DNA from 3 places in the Pseudomonas sp. TWI929 genome. Region 1 is predicted to be linked to each of the others. Evidence: riboswitches for the same ligand, from Rfam matches in the RefSeq annotation. Region 1 holds a riboswitch; each other region holds the start of a gene.
The links. A riboswitch is a leader RNA that binds a small molecule or an ion and turns the genes downstream of it on or off. The one in region 1 is predicted to bind cobalamin.

Region 1 (3,268 bases):
GGAAATCTGGAAGTTGTGCGGCTTCATGCCGCCTTTGAAGTACGAGCCAACCGGGATGGCGAATACCGAGAAGATGAACTCGGGGGCGGTGCGCACGCCAATGTTGTCACCGGTGCCGATCACGAACGGGCGCAGGTACAGGGCGCCTTTGCCGTGCGGTGGCACGAACTTTTCGTTGGCCTTGACCACTTGCTTGCACGCTTCGATGAACACATCGGTCGGCACGTGCGGCATCAGCAGGCGGGCGCAGCTGCGCTGCATGCGGGCGGCGTTCTGGTCCGGGCGGAACAGGTTGATCGAGCCGTCCTTGCAACGGTAGGCCTTCAGGCCTTCGAAGCACTGCTGGCCGTAGTGCAGGGCAGTGGAGCCTTCACTGATGTGCAGCACGTTGTCTTCGGTCAGGGTGCCCTTGTCCCACTCGCCATTGCGCCATACGGACAGGTAGCGTTTGTCGGTCTTGATGTAGTCGAAACCCAGCTTGTCCCAGTTAATGCTTTCGTTGCTCATGACACCCTCATTGTCTTGCAAGTGCCCGATCGCTCGGGCTGCTGTTATATGCGCACCATGCCACCTTAATACATCCTTGGCGGATCGGGAACGGCCAGTCACGAATTGATAGCCTGCGATGCATTGCTTGCGGCCCGGCGCCGGTAGTGCACCGGGGCTGCGAGGTGCTCGCCACAACATTTTCAGCGCATGCAAGATCAAGCGCCGCCCGCGCGGCGCTCGATCTCATAGGCGCTGCAAGTCTTTCGCCGGGCCTTTGGGGTCAGCGTCCCTTCAAGCGCTTGGCCCAATCGCCATTGTGGCTCTGTTGGCAGGCTTCTTCACTGTCAAACCGCACATGCCAGGCCGGATGGTCCAGCTGAATACCGGCCTGCTCCAGCGCCAGGCCGGTCAGCGCCAGCATGCGCGCCGTGGCGGTGCCCGCTACGGCCGCGGCCTTGTCAGCCTCTTGCTCGAACACCCAGGTAATACGCAGACTGGCCGAAAATTACCAGGATCAAGGCGATGGGTAAGCCAACTGAAACCGACGATCTCGGCCTTGGCGGTTTCGCAGGCTTCGGTCAGGCACGCCACCAGTTCCCGCTCCAGCCGGGCCATCTCACGTTTGCCCAGCGCCTTCACGGATGGGTCTCGTCATCGATCTGCTGGCAGAAACGCAGGCGGTTGCCGAACGGGTCGCACACCTGCATCTGCAGGCCCCAGTCCAGCCGCTCTGCCTCGGGCCGGGCATAGCCGTACTGTTTGGCCTGCAACTCACGCTCCAGCGCCGGCAAATCGTCGATGCGGGCGAATACCGTGGAGCCGGGGCACGCATCACCGTGGTGCTCGGATAGGTGCAGGATCAGGCCGTCGCGGTGAATCTGCAGGTACAACGGCAGGTCCGGGCTGAAGCGGTGCTCCCAGTCGACGCTGAAGCCGAGGAAGTCGAGGTAAAACTCGCGGGCCTTGTCGACCGAGAAAATGCGCAGCACAGGTATGGCGGGAGCGAGGGGCATGAGGCGTCCTTGACCGTTGATGAAGGCGCCACTGTAACCCAGTTGTGCCGCTAATGGTCGCCCGCCCCGGCAGCAATGGTTGACCACCCGCCAGCCACTGCGTAGCCTTGCCACTTCGAGGTTCTTCGGCCAGGCCGAAGCTAAGACGGGAACGCGGTACAAGCCGCGGCTGCCCCCGCAACTGTAAGCACCGACAACGGATCGACACAGCCACTGCGCCAACGCGCGGGAAGGCGTCATCCCGCCAGCCCACTGTTCAACTGCATGGGCAACTGGAACGGTGCGAGCCAGGAGACCTGCCTCGTGACGTTTTCGACTTTCAACCGGGCGGGGTGATCCGGTGGCGAACAAGCCCGGCTGGCCTGGCCCGCGGCTGTCGTCCTGCATGCCCGCGCCATACTGCCAAGGGCAATGCGACATGAAAACACTGGCCAAGCTCCCCGTCACCATCGTCACCGGCTTCCTCGGCTCGGGCAAGACCACCTTGCTGCGCCACATGCTCGACAACGCCCAGGGCCGCCGCATCGCGGTCATCGTCAACGAATTCGGCGAACTGGGCATCGACGGCGAAATCCTCAAGCAGTGCAGCATCGGTTGCACCGAAGAAGAAGCCAGCGGCCGGGTCTACGAGCTGGCCAACGGCTGCCTGTGCTGCACCGTGCAGGAAGAGTTCTTCCCGGTGATGCGCGAGCTGGTGGCACGCCGTGGCGACCTCGACCACATCCTCATCGAAACCAGCGGCCTGGCCCTGCCCAAGCCACTGGTACAAGCCTTCCAGTGGCCGGAAATCCGCAACGCCTGCACCGTCGACGCGGTAATCACCGTGGTTGATAGCCCGGCTGTGGCTGCCGGCACCTTCGCCGCCTACCCGGACCAGGTCGATGCCCAGCGCAAGCTCGACCCGAACCTGGACCACGAATCGCCGCTGCACGAGCTGTTCGCCGACCAGCTGGCCAGCGCCGACCTGGTGGTGCTGAACAAGGCTGACCTGATCGACGCCGAAGGCCTGGCCAAGGTCCGCGCCGAAGTCGCCGAAGAACTGCCACCAGCGGTAAAAGTAGTCGAAGCCAGCAGCGGCAAGCTGCCACTGGAAGTGCTGCTGGGCGTGGGTGCCGAGTCCGAGGCGCACATCGATGGCCGCCGCACCCACCACGACTCGCACCACGACGGCGACGACCATGACGATCATGACCACGACGCCTTCGACTCCATCTCCATCGACCTGCCGGAAGCCGACGAAAGCCTGCTGCTCGACGCCCTGACCCAATTGGTGGTGGAATTCGGCATCCTGCGCGCCAAAGGCTTCGCCGCCATCCCGGGCAAGCCGATGCGCCTGCTGGTGCAAGGCGTGGGTACCCGTTTCGACAAGCACTTCGACCGCGCCTGGCGCGCCGACGAGCCGCGCATCACCCGCCTGGTGCTGATCGGCCAGGACCTTGATGCTGCCCAACTGGAAGCGCGCCTGCGCCAGGCCCTGGGCGCCTGACCCATGCACCTGCTGCGGACCCAGCCCGGCGGTTTTGTGCCGGATGACAGCATTGCCGACCTTGGCCAGACACCCGCCGAGCTGGTGATTCTCTGCAGCGGCGATTCACACCTGGCATTGCTCGCCGACACCGCCGAGCAATTGCCCGAAGACTTCCCCAGCCTGCGCCTGGCCAACCCGATGCAGGTGCAGAACCATGCCTCGGTCGACTTGTATGTCGACGAAGTGCTGCGCCATGCCAAGGTCATCCTGGTGTCGCTGCACGGTGGCGTCGGCTATT
Region 2 (3,268 bases), on a different contig from region 1:
CTCCTGGACCACGTCCGCGAGACCTTTTTCCTGCACCGCCAGGTCAGCGACCCAATGGTTATCGACACCACTGAGCCGGCGCTGTTCGTCAGCCGCACCCTGGCCCACCTGTGTGCGCCGGTGTTCGTCCTGCTGACCGGCCTTTCGGCCTGGCTGTACGGCGAGAAGCACCAGGGCCGTGGCGACGTTTCGGTGTTCCTGTTCAAGCGCGGGCTGTTTCTGGTGGTGCTGGAGTTCACCCTGGTCAACTTCGCCTGGACCTTCCAGCTGCCACCCAGCGTGATCTACCTGCAAGTGATCTGGGCCATCGGCGTCAGCATGGTCGCCATGTCGCTGCTGGTGTGGCTGCCTCGCACCGCGCTGCTCGCCCTGGGTGCAGTCATCATTGCAGGCCACAACCTGCTCGACAGCCTGCACTTTGGCGTGGAATCGGCCCTGCATGTGCCATGGGCGATCCTGCATGACCGCGGCTGGCTGGAATTCTCCGACAGCCTGCGCCTGCGCACGTCCTACCCGGTGCTGCCGTGGATCGGTGTCATCGCCCTGGGCTATGGCCTGGGCCCCTGGTTTGCCCGCGGCAGCGAGACCGGCCAGCGCCAGCAACGCTTGCTGCTGGCCGGGTTGCTGGCGCTGCTGGGCTTTGTCGTGCTGCGCATGTTCAACGGTTATGGTGAAGCACCGTGGAGTGGCTACCCCACCTTTACGCAAACCCTGATGAGCTTCTTCAACATCACCAAGTACCCACCGTCGCTGCTGTTCCTGGCCCTGACCCTGGGCTGCGGCCTACTGTTGCTGCGCGCTTTCGAACGCGCCGGCCAGGCACGCTGGATCAGTGCCCTGGCGGTGTTCGGTGCTGCACCCATGTTCTTCTACCTGCTGCACCTGTATGTGCTGAAGCTGCTGTACCTGGCCTGCGTGGCGATGTTTGGCCTCAACCATGGCGACTATTTCGGCTTCGACGGCATCGCTGCGGTGTGGCTGGGTGCGCTGTTGCTGGCGGTTTCGCTGTATCTGCCGGTCCGCTGGTTCGCCCGGCTGAAGCAGCGTCGCCGCGACATCAGCTGGCTGAAGTACTTCTGAAAAGCGTTTTCACCCGGCGGCGCGATGGTCTACCATGCGGGCCGCCGGTTTCCACCACGGAATTAATAGGGAATCCCAGGCCCGCCAATACGGGCCAAACGGAACTGCCCCCGCAACTGTAGGTGCCGAGCCTGCTCCATCGATGCCACTGGGTTTAACTGCTCGGGAAGGCCGGAGCCGGGCCATGACGCATCAGTCAGGAGACCTGCCGGCCTACATTCACCAACCGGCGGGGTGTCCGGGATTGGCCATCTGTGTTGCCCCTGCTGCAAGCGGGGGCGCGGCGATGCCTGTCCGTGCGTTCATTCCGTGAACTGTCCGATAGGAGATCGCCCAGCATGCTGCCCCGTTTCGCCACCTTGCTCGCCGGCCTTGGCCTCAGCGGCCTGGCCCAGGCTGCCGCCACCCAGTACCCGCTCACGGTCGACAACTGCGGCAAGCCGCAGACCTTCGCCCAGGCGCCGCAGCGCGCGGTCACCATCGGCCAGGCCGGCACCGAGATGCTCTATGCACTGGGCCTTGGCGACAAGCTGGCGGGTACCTCGCTGTGGTTCAACAACGTATTGCCCGAGTACCAGGCGCTGAACGCCAAGGTGCCGCGCCTGGCCGACAACGACCCCAGCTTCGAGGCGGTGGTCGGCAAGCGCCCACAACTGGTGGCAGTGCAGTTCGAGTGGATGGTCGGCGCCCAGGGTGTGGTCGGTACCCGCGAACAGTTCGACGAGCTGAAAATCCCCACCTACCTGCTGCCATCGGACTGCGAAGGCAAGGACAACCTGGTCGGCGCCGACGGCACCCGCCTGCAGGCGTTCCAGGTAGACAGCATCTACAAAAGCGTCAGCCAGCTGGCGGAAATCTTCAACGTGCAAGAACGTGGCACGGCGCTGAACGCCGAGCTCAAAAGCCGCCTGGACAGCGCCAAGGCGCAACTGGCCGGCAAGGACCTGTCGGCCACCTCGGCGCTGTTCTGGTTCTCCAGCGCCGACCTCGATATCGACCCCTATGTAGCGGGGCGCCAGGGTGTCGCCGACTTCATGTTGCGCACCCTGGGCGTGCGCAACGTGGTCGAGTCCAGCGAAGAGTGGCCAACCGTAGGCTGGGAAACCCTGGCCAAGGCCAACCCTACCTGGCTGATCATCGCCCGCATGGACCGTCGTCGCTTCCCCGCCGACGACTACCAAAAGAAGCTGGAATTCCTGCGCAGCGACCCGGTAACGCGCAACATGGACGCGGTAAAGCACGACCGCATCATCATCCTCGACGCCGACGCCATGCAGGCCGGCATCCGCCTGTTCCGTGGCGTACAGACGTTGTCGGCAGCCTTTGCCAGCGGTAAAGCCAGCCAGTGATCAATCGACTGCTACCCTGCATCGCCGTTGCCCTGGCAGCCCTGTTGGCTGCCCTGCTGGCCGGTACCGCCATCGGCGAAACCAACCTGTCGCCCAGCGTGGTCGGCCAGGTGCTGGCCAACCACCTGTGGCACGCCGGCTACCCGGTCGACCCGATCGACGCCGGCATCGTCTGGAACTACCGCCTGACCCGCACCCTGGTCGCGGCGGCCTGCGGTGCCGGCCTGGCCACCTGTGGGGTGATCCTTCAGGCGCTGTTGCGCAACCCACTGGCCGAGCCTTACCTGCTAGGCCTGTCTGCCGGTGCCTCGACCGGTGCAGTACTGGTCGGCCTGCTGGGCCTGGGCAGCCTGGCCTTGAGCATGTCCGCCGGGGCCTTCATCGGCGCCCTGGCGGCCTTTGCCCTGGTGCTGGTGCTGGCCCGCGCGGCAGGCCCCAGCAGCAACAACGCCCAGGTGATCCTGGCCGGTATTGCCGGCTCGCAACTGTTCAACGCCCTGACCGCGTTCCTGATCACCAAGTCGGCCACCGCCGAGCAGGCGCGCGGCATCCTGTTCTGGCTGCTGGGCAACCTCAGCGGCGTGCGCTGGCCTTCGGTGTGGCTGGCCGTGCCGGTCGCGCTGTTCGGTCTGCTGGTATGTCTGTGGCACCGCCGTGCGCTGGATGCGTTCACCTTCGGCGTCGATTCGGCCGCCTCGCTGGGTATCCCGGTGCGGCGTACCCAGTTGCTGCTGATCAGTTGTGCGGCGCTGGTAACGGCCGTGATGGTGTCCATCGTCGGCGCCATCGGTTTTGTCGGGCTGGTCATCCCGCATGCCCTGCGCCTGCTGCTCGGCCCC
Region 3 (3,268 bases), on a different contig from region 1:
GTAGATCGCGGCGCGCTCGGCGTCGCTATAGGCGTGTTCACTCATGGTCGCAACAGCGCCGCCGCCGCATCCGGGTTGGAGGGGAAGTAGAAGTGCACGTAGGAAGCCGTCAGCCGCCCCAGGCGATACACCGCTTCGTTGCCACGCCCACCGTTGGGGCTAAGGCCACGGGCAATCGGCTCCTGCGCGGTGCTGGTCAGCGAGTGGTGATAGGTGTGCCCGCGCAAGGTGCCTTCGGGCAGCTCTACCGCCTGCAGCGCCAGGGCCGCCAGGCGCTTCTGCATGGTCGCCTCGCCTGGCAGCAGGCCGAGTAGCTCGGCACGTTCGCCGGCCACGTCGGTCAGGGCATCGAGCAGGTACAGCATTCCGCCGCACTCGGCCAGCAACGGCTTGCCCTGGGCGTGATGGGCACGGATCGCTTCGCACATCGGCGCGTTTGCGGCCAGCGCCTGGTGATGCAGTTCGGGATAACCGCCCGGCAGATACAGGCTGTCTACCACTGGCAGCTCGCAATCATGCAGCGGCGAGAAGAATTCCAGCTGGGCACCCAGGTTGCGCAGCATGTCGAGGTTGGCGCCATAGGTGAAGGCAAACGCTTCGTCTCGCGCCACGCCGATGCGCACACCGGCCAGCGAGGCCGCACAGGCTTGCGGCTCAGGCTCGGCAAAGGTTACTGGCGGCGGCAAGGCCGCGTCACAGCTGGCCCCAAGCGCCTCGGCAGCAGCATCCAGGCGGTCATCCAGGTCATTCAGCTCGCTGGCCTGCACCAGGCCCAGGTGGCGGCTGGGCAGCTCGATGCCGCGCTCGCGGGACAAACCGCCGTACCAGCGCAGGCCTTCGGTCAGGCTGCCTTCCAGCAATTGCGCGTGGCGCAGGCTGCCCACCCGGTTGGCCAGCACGCCGGCGAACGGCAGGTCGGCCTGGTAGCGCGCCAGGCCCAGGGCCAGGGCGCCGAAGGTCTGGGCCATGGCCGTGCCGTCGATCACCGCCAGCACCGGCACGCCGAAGTGACGCGCCAGGTCGGCGCTAGACGGGGTGCCGTCGAATAGCCCCATCACCCCTTCGATCAGGATCAGGTCAGCCTCGCCAGCCGCCTCCCACAGCAGGCGGCGGCTCTCCTCGGCGCCGATCATCCACAAGTCCAGCTGGTACACCGGTGCGCCGCTGGCCCGCTCGAGGATCATCGGGTCGAGAAAGTCGGGACCGCACTTGAACACGCGCACCTTGCGCCCGAGGTTGCGGTGCAGGCGGGCCAGGGCGGCGGTGACGGTGGTCTTGCCCTGGCCAGAGGCCGGAGCCGCGATCAGAACCGCGGGGCAATGGCGCGATTGACTCACAGTTCGACGCCCTTCTGTGCGCGGATGCCAGCCTGGAAGGCGTGCTTGAGCATGCCCATCTCGGTCACGGTATCGGCCAGCTCAATCATTTCGGGTTTGGCCGCTCGGCCGGTGACGATCACATGCTGCATTGGCGGGCGAGCCTGGATATCGGACAGCACCTGATCAAGGTCGAGGTAGCCATGCTTGAGGGCAATGTTCAGCTCATCCAGTACCACGAACTGCACGCTCGGGTCCTGCAGCAGCTGGCGCGACACCGCCCAGGCGGCTTCGGCGGCGGCGATGTCGCGCTGGCGGTCCTGGGTTTCCCAGGTAAAGCCCTCGCCCATCACGTGGTAACGCACCTGTTCGGGGAAGCGGCGGAAGAACAGCTCTTCGCCGGTGCTGTTGCGGCCCTTGATAAACTGCACCACACCGCACTGCATGCCATGGCCCAGGGCGCGCGCGAGCATGCCGAAGGCCGAGCTGCTCTTGCCCTTGCCATTGCCGGTCAGCACCAGCAGCAGACCGCATTCGTTGGGGGAATTGGCGATGCGTTCGTCGATGATCGCCTTTTTGCGCTGCATGCGCGCCAGGTGGCGTTCGTCGCGTTCGGTGGGTTCGCTCATCAGGGTTCTCCGCAGGCTGGCGCCACGGCAACGCGCGGCGACAGGTAATAGGCGGGCATACGGAGAACGCGCAGGGGCCGTGGCAAGGCGTCACGGTGCACCGCGCATCACCCTCCGTGATGCCGTTGGCAGATATCAGGCCGGTCTCCGGGCTTGTGAGCGGGCCTTGGCCCAGGCCTGCGCGCCTTCCCGGGCTTACACCCAGTGGCCCTGCGCGGCCGCGACTCACCTACCGTTGCGGGGGCAGCGCCGGAATCGCGCCATGCTGGCGCCCACCGGCTTCCCAGTTTCACCCTGCCCAGACGGGGCTGGCAGGGCACCTGAAACACGCGCGAAGGTTAGAGGGTTGCATCCGGAGCGTCAATCGAAGCGGGCGCCCCACGGACAAACAGGCAAGGCCGTGGGTAATGGCTAATTTGCCAGCCTGTGCCAAACTGATATCACATAGCCATCACTCTCAACTGTACGCGACCACAACCACAACAGGAGAGCGCAGCATGCGAGGCCAGATCATCAACAACGCAAACCTGCAGTTCCTCAGCCTGGTGCTGGATCGCTGGATCGACTGCATCGACCGCTTCAACCAGTTTGCCGGCGATGCCGAAGCCCCGTACTGGCATGGCGCGGCCGCCAACACCGGGTTACTGGCTGCGGCGGCCTGGCAGGCTGAATTGGTGGCGCTGGAACAATTTGTCGGCAAGAAACAGCGCGACGAAGGTGATTATGAAGGGCGCTGCGACCTGTCGATCAGCAGTGCTGACGAAGTGCTGCATCTGAGCATCAGCCAACGCTGGCCAAGGCTCGCCAAGCTGGACATGGCACCCGCTCTCCAACAAACCGCTGCCCTCGCTCGCCAAGTGGCCTACCCCAGCCAACTGAAAGCCGGGGCACTGTTCATAACCCCTTGGAAGGCAGGCCAGCACGCCAGCCCCGAGGAGTTGCAAGACCTGGTCGATGACTTGCAGAAGCACACTGCCTGTGTCATCGCCTGGTACTTCCCGTATGCCTACCGCAAACTGCACAACGAATCAGGCCAGTACTTCCCCGGGGTAGCGTTGCTGATCAAACAGGCGTGAGGTGCCAACCGCCTGCAACCTCAGGCGGGGAAAAACCGTTCGACCAATTGTGAGTTGCCCAGGCGTTCAACATAGGCTTCCCTGACAAACAACTCGCCAGTGCGCAAGTCATACACCGGGCCGGACGTCGGCTTGGATACCTGGCGCAAGCGAACGTTGACAAAGCGATAGTCGGCCCCAGTAATCTGGCCAATGTACTCGATCTGAAAGTAGGCACCCGGCATGAACAAGGTTTCGGCTTCTTCCT

Region 2: another riboswitch for cobalamin. It lies ahead of ABE456_RS22035 (ABC transporter substrate-binding protein); the one in region 1 lies ahead of cobW (cobalamin biosynthesis protein CobW).
Region 3: another riboswitch for cobalamin. It lies ahead of cobO (cob(I)yrinic acid a,c-diamide adenosyltransferase); the one in region 1 lies ahead of cobW (cobalamin biosynthesis protein CobW).

Annotation. Positions count from the first base shown of each region.
Region 1 is NZ_JBDJLK010000034.1:680-3,947, forward strand. It holds gene ABE456_RS15370 (branched-chain amino acid aminotransferase) at 1-507, opposite strand, end outside; partial or broken gene ABE456_RS15375 (hypothetical protein) at 770-1,128, opposite strand; gene ABE456_RS15380 (glyoxalase superfamily protein) at 1,125-1,502, opposite strand; cobalamin riboswitch at 1,604-1,821, shown strand; gene cobW (cobalamin biosynthesis protein CobW) at 1,921-2,988, shown strand; gene cobN (cobaltochelatase subunit CobN) at 2,992-3,268, shown strand, end outside.
Region 2 is NZ_JBDJLK010000069.1:26,316-29,583, reverse strand. It holds gene ABE456_RS22040 (DUF1624 domain-containing protein) at 1-1,080, shown strand, start outside; cobalamin riboswitch at 1,109-1,308, shown strand; gene ABE456_RS22035 (ABC transporter substrate-binding protein) at 1,419-2,429, shown strand; gene ABE456_RS22030 (iron ABC transporter permease) at 2,429-3,268, shown strand, end outside.
Region 3 is NZ_JBDJLK010000009.1:71,204-74,471, reverse strand. It holds gene bluB (5,6-dimethylbenzimidazole synthase) at 1-45, opposite strand, end outside; gene ABE456_RS06725 (cobyrinate a,c-diamide synthase) at 42-1,337, opposite strand; gene cobO (cob(I)yrinic acid a,c-diamide adenosyltransferase) at 1,334-1,945, opposite strand; cobalamin riboswitch at 2,066-2,284, opposite strand; gene ABE456_RS06715 (hypothetical protein) at 2,443-3,021, shown strand; gene ABE456_RS06710 (DUF6543 domain-containing protein) at 3,042-3,268, opposite strand, start outside.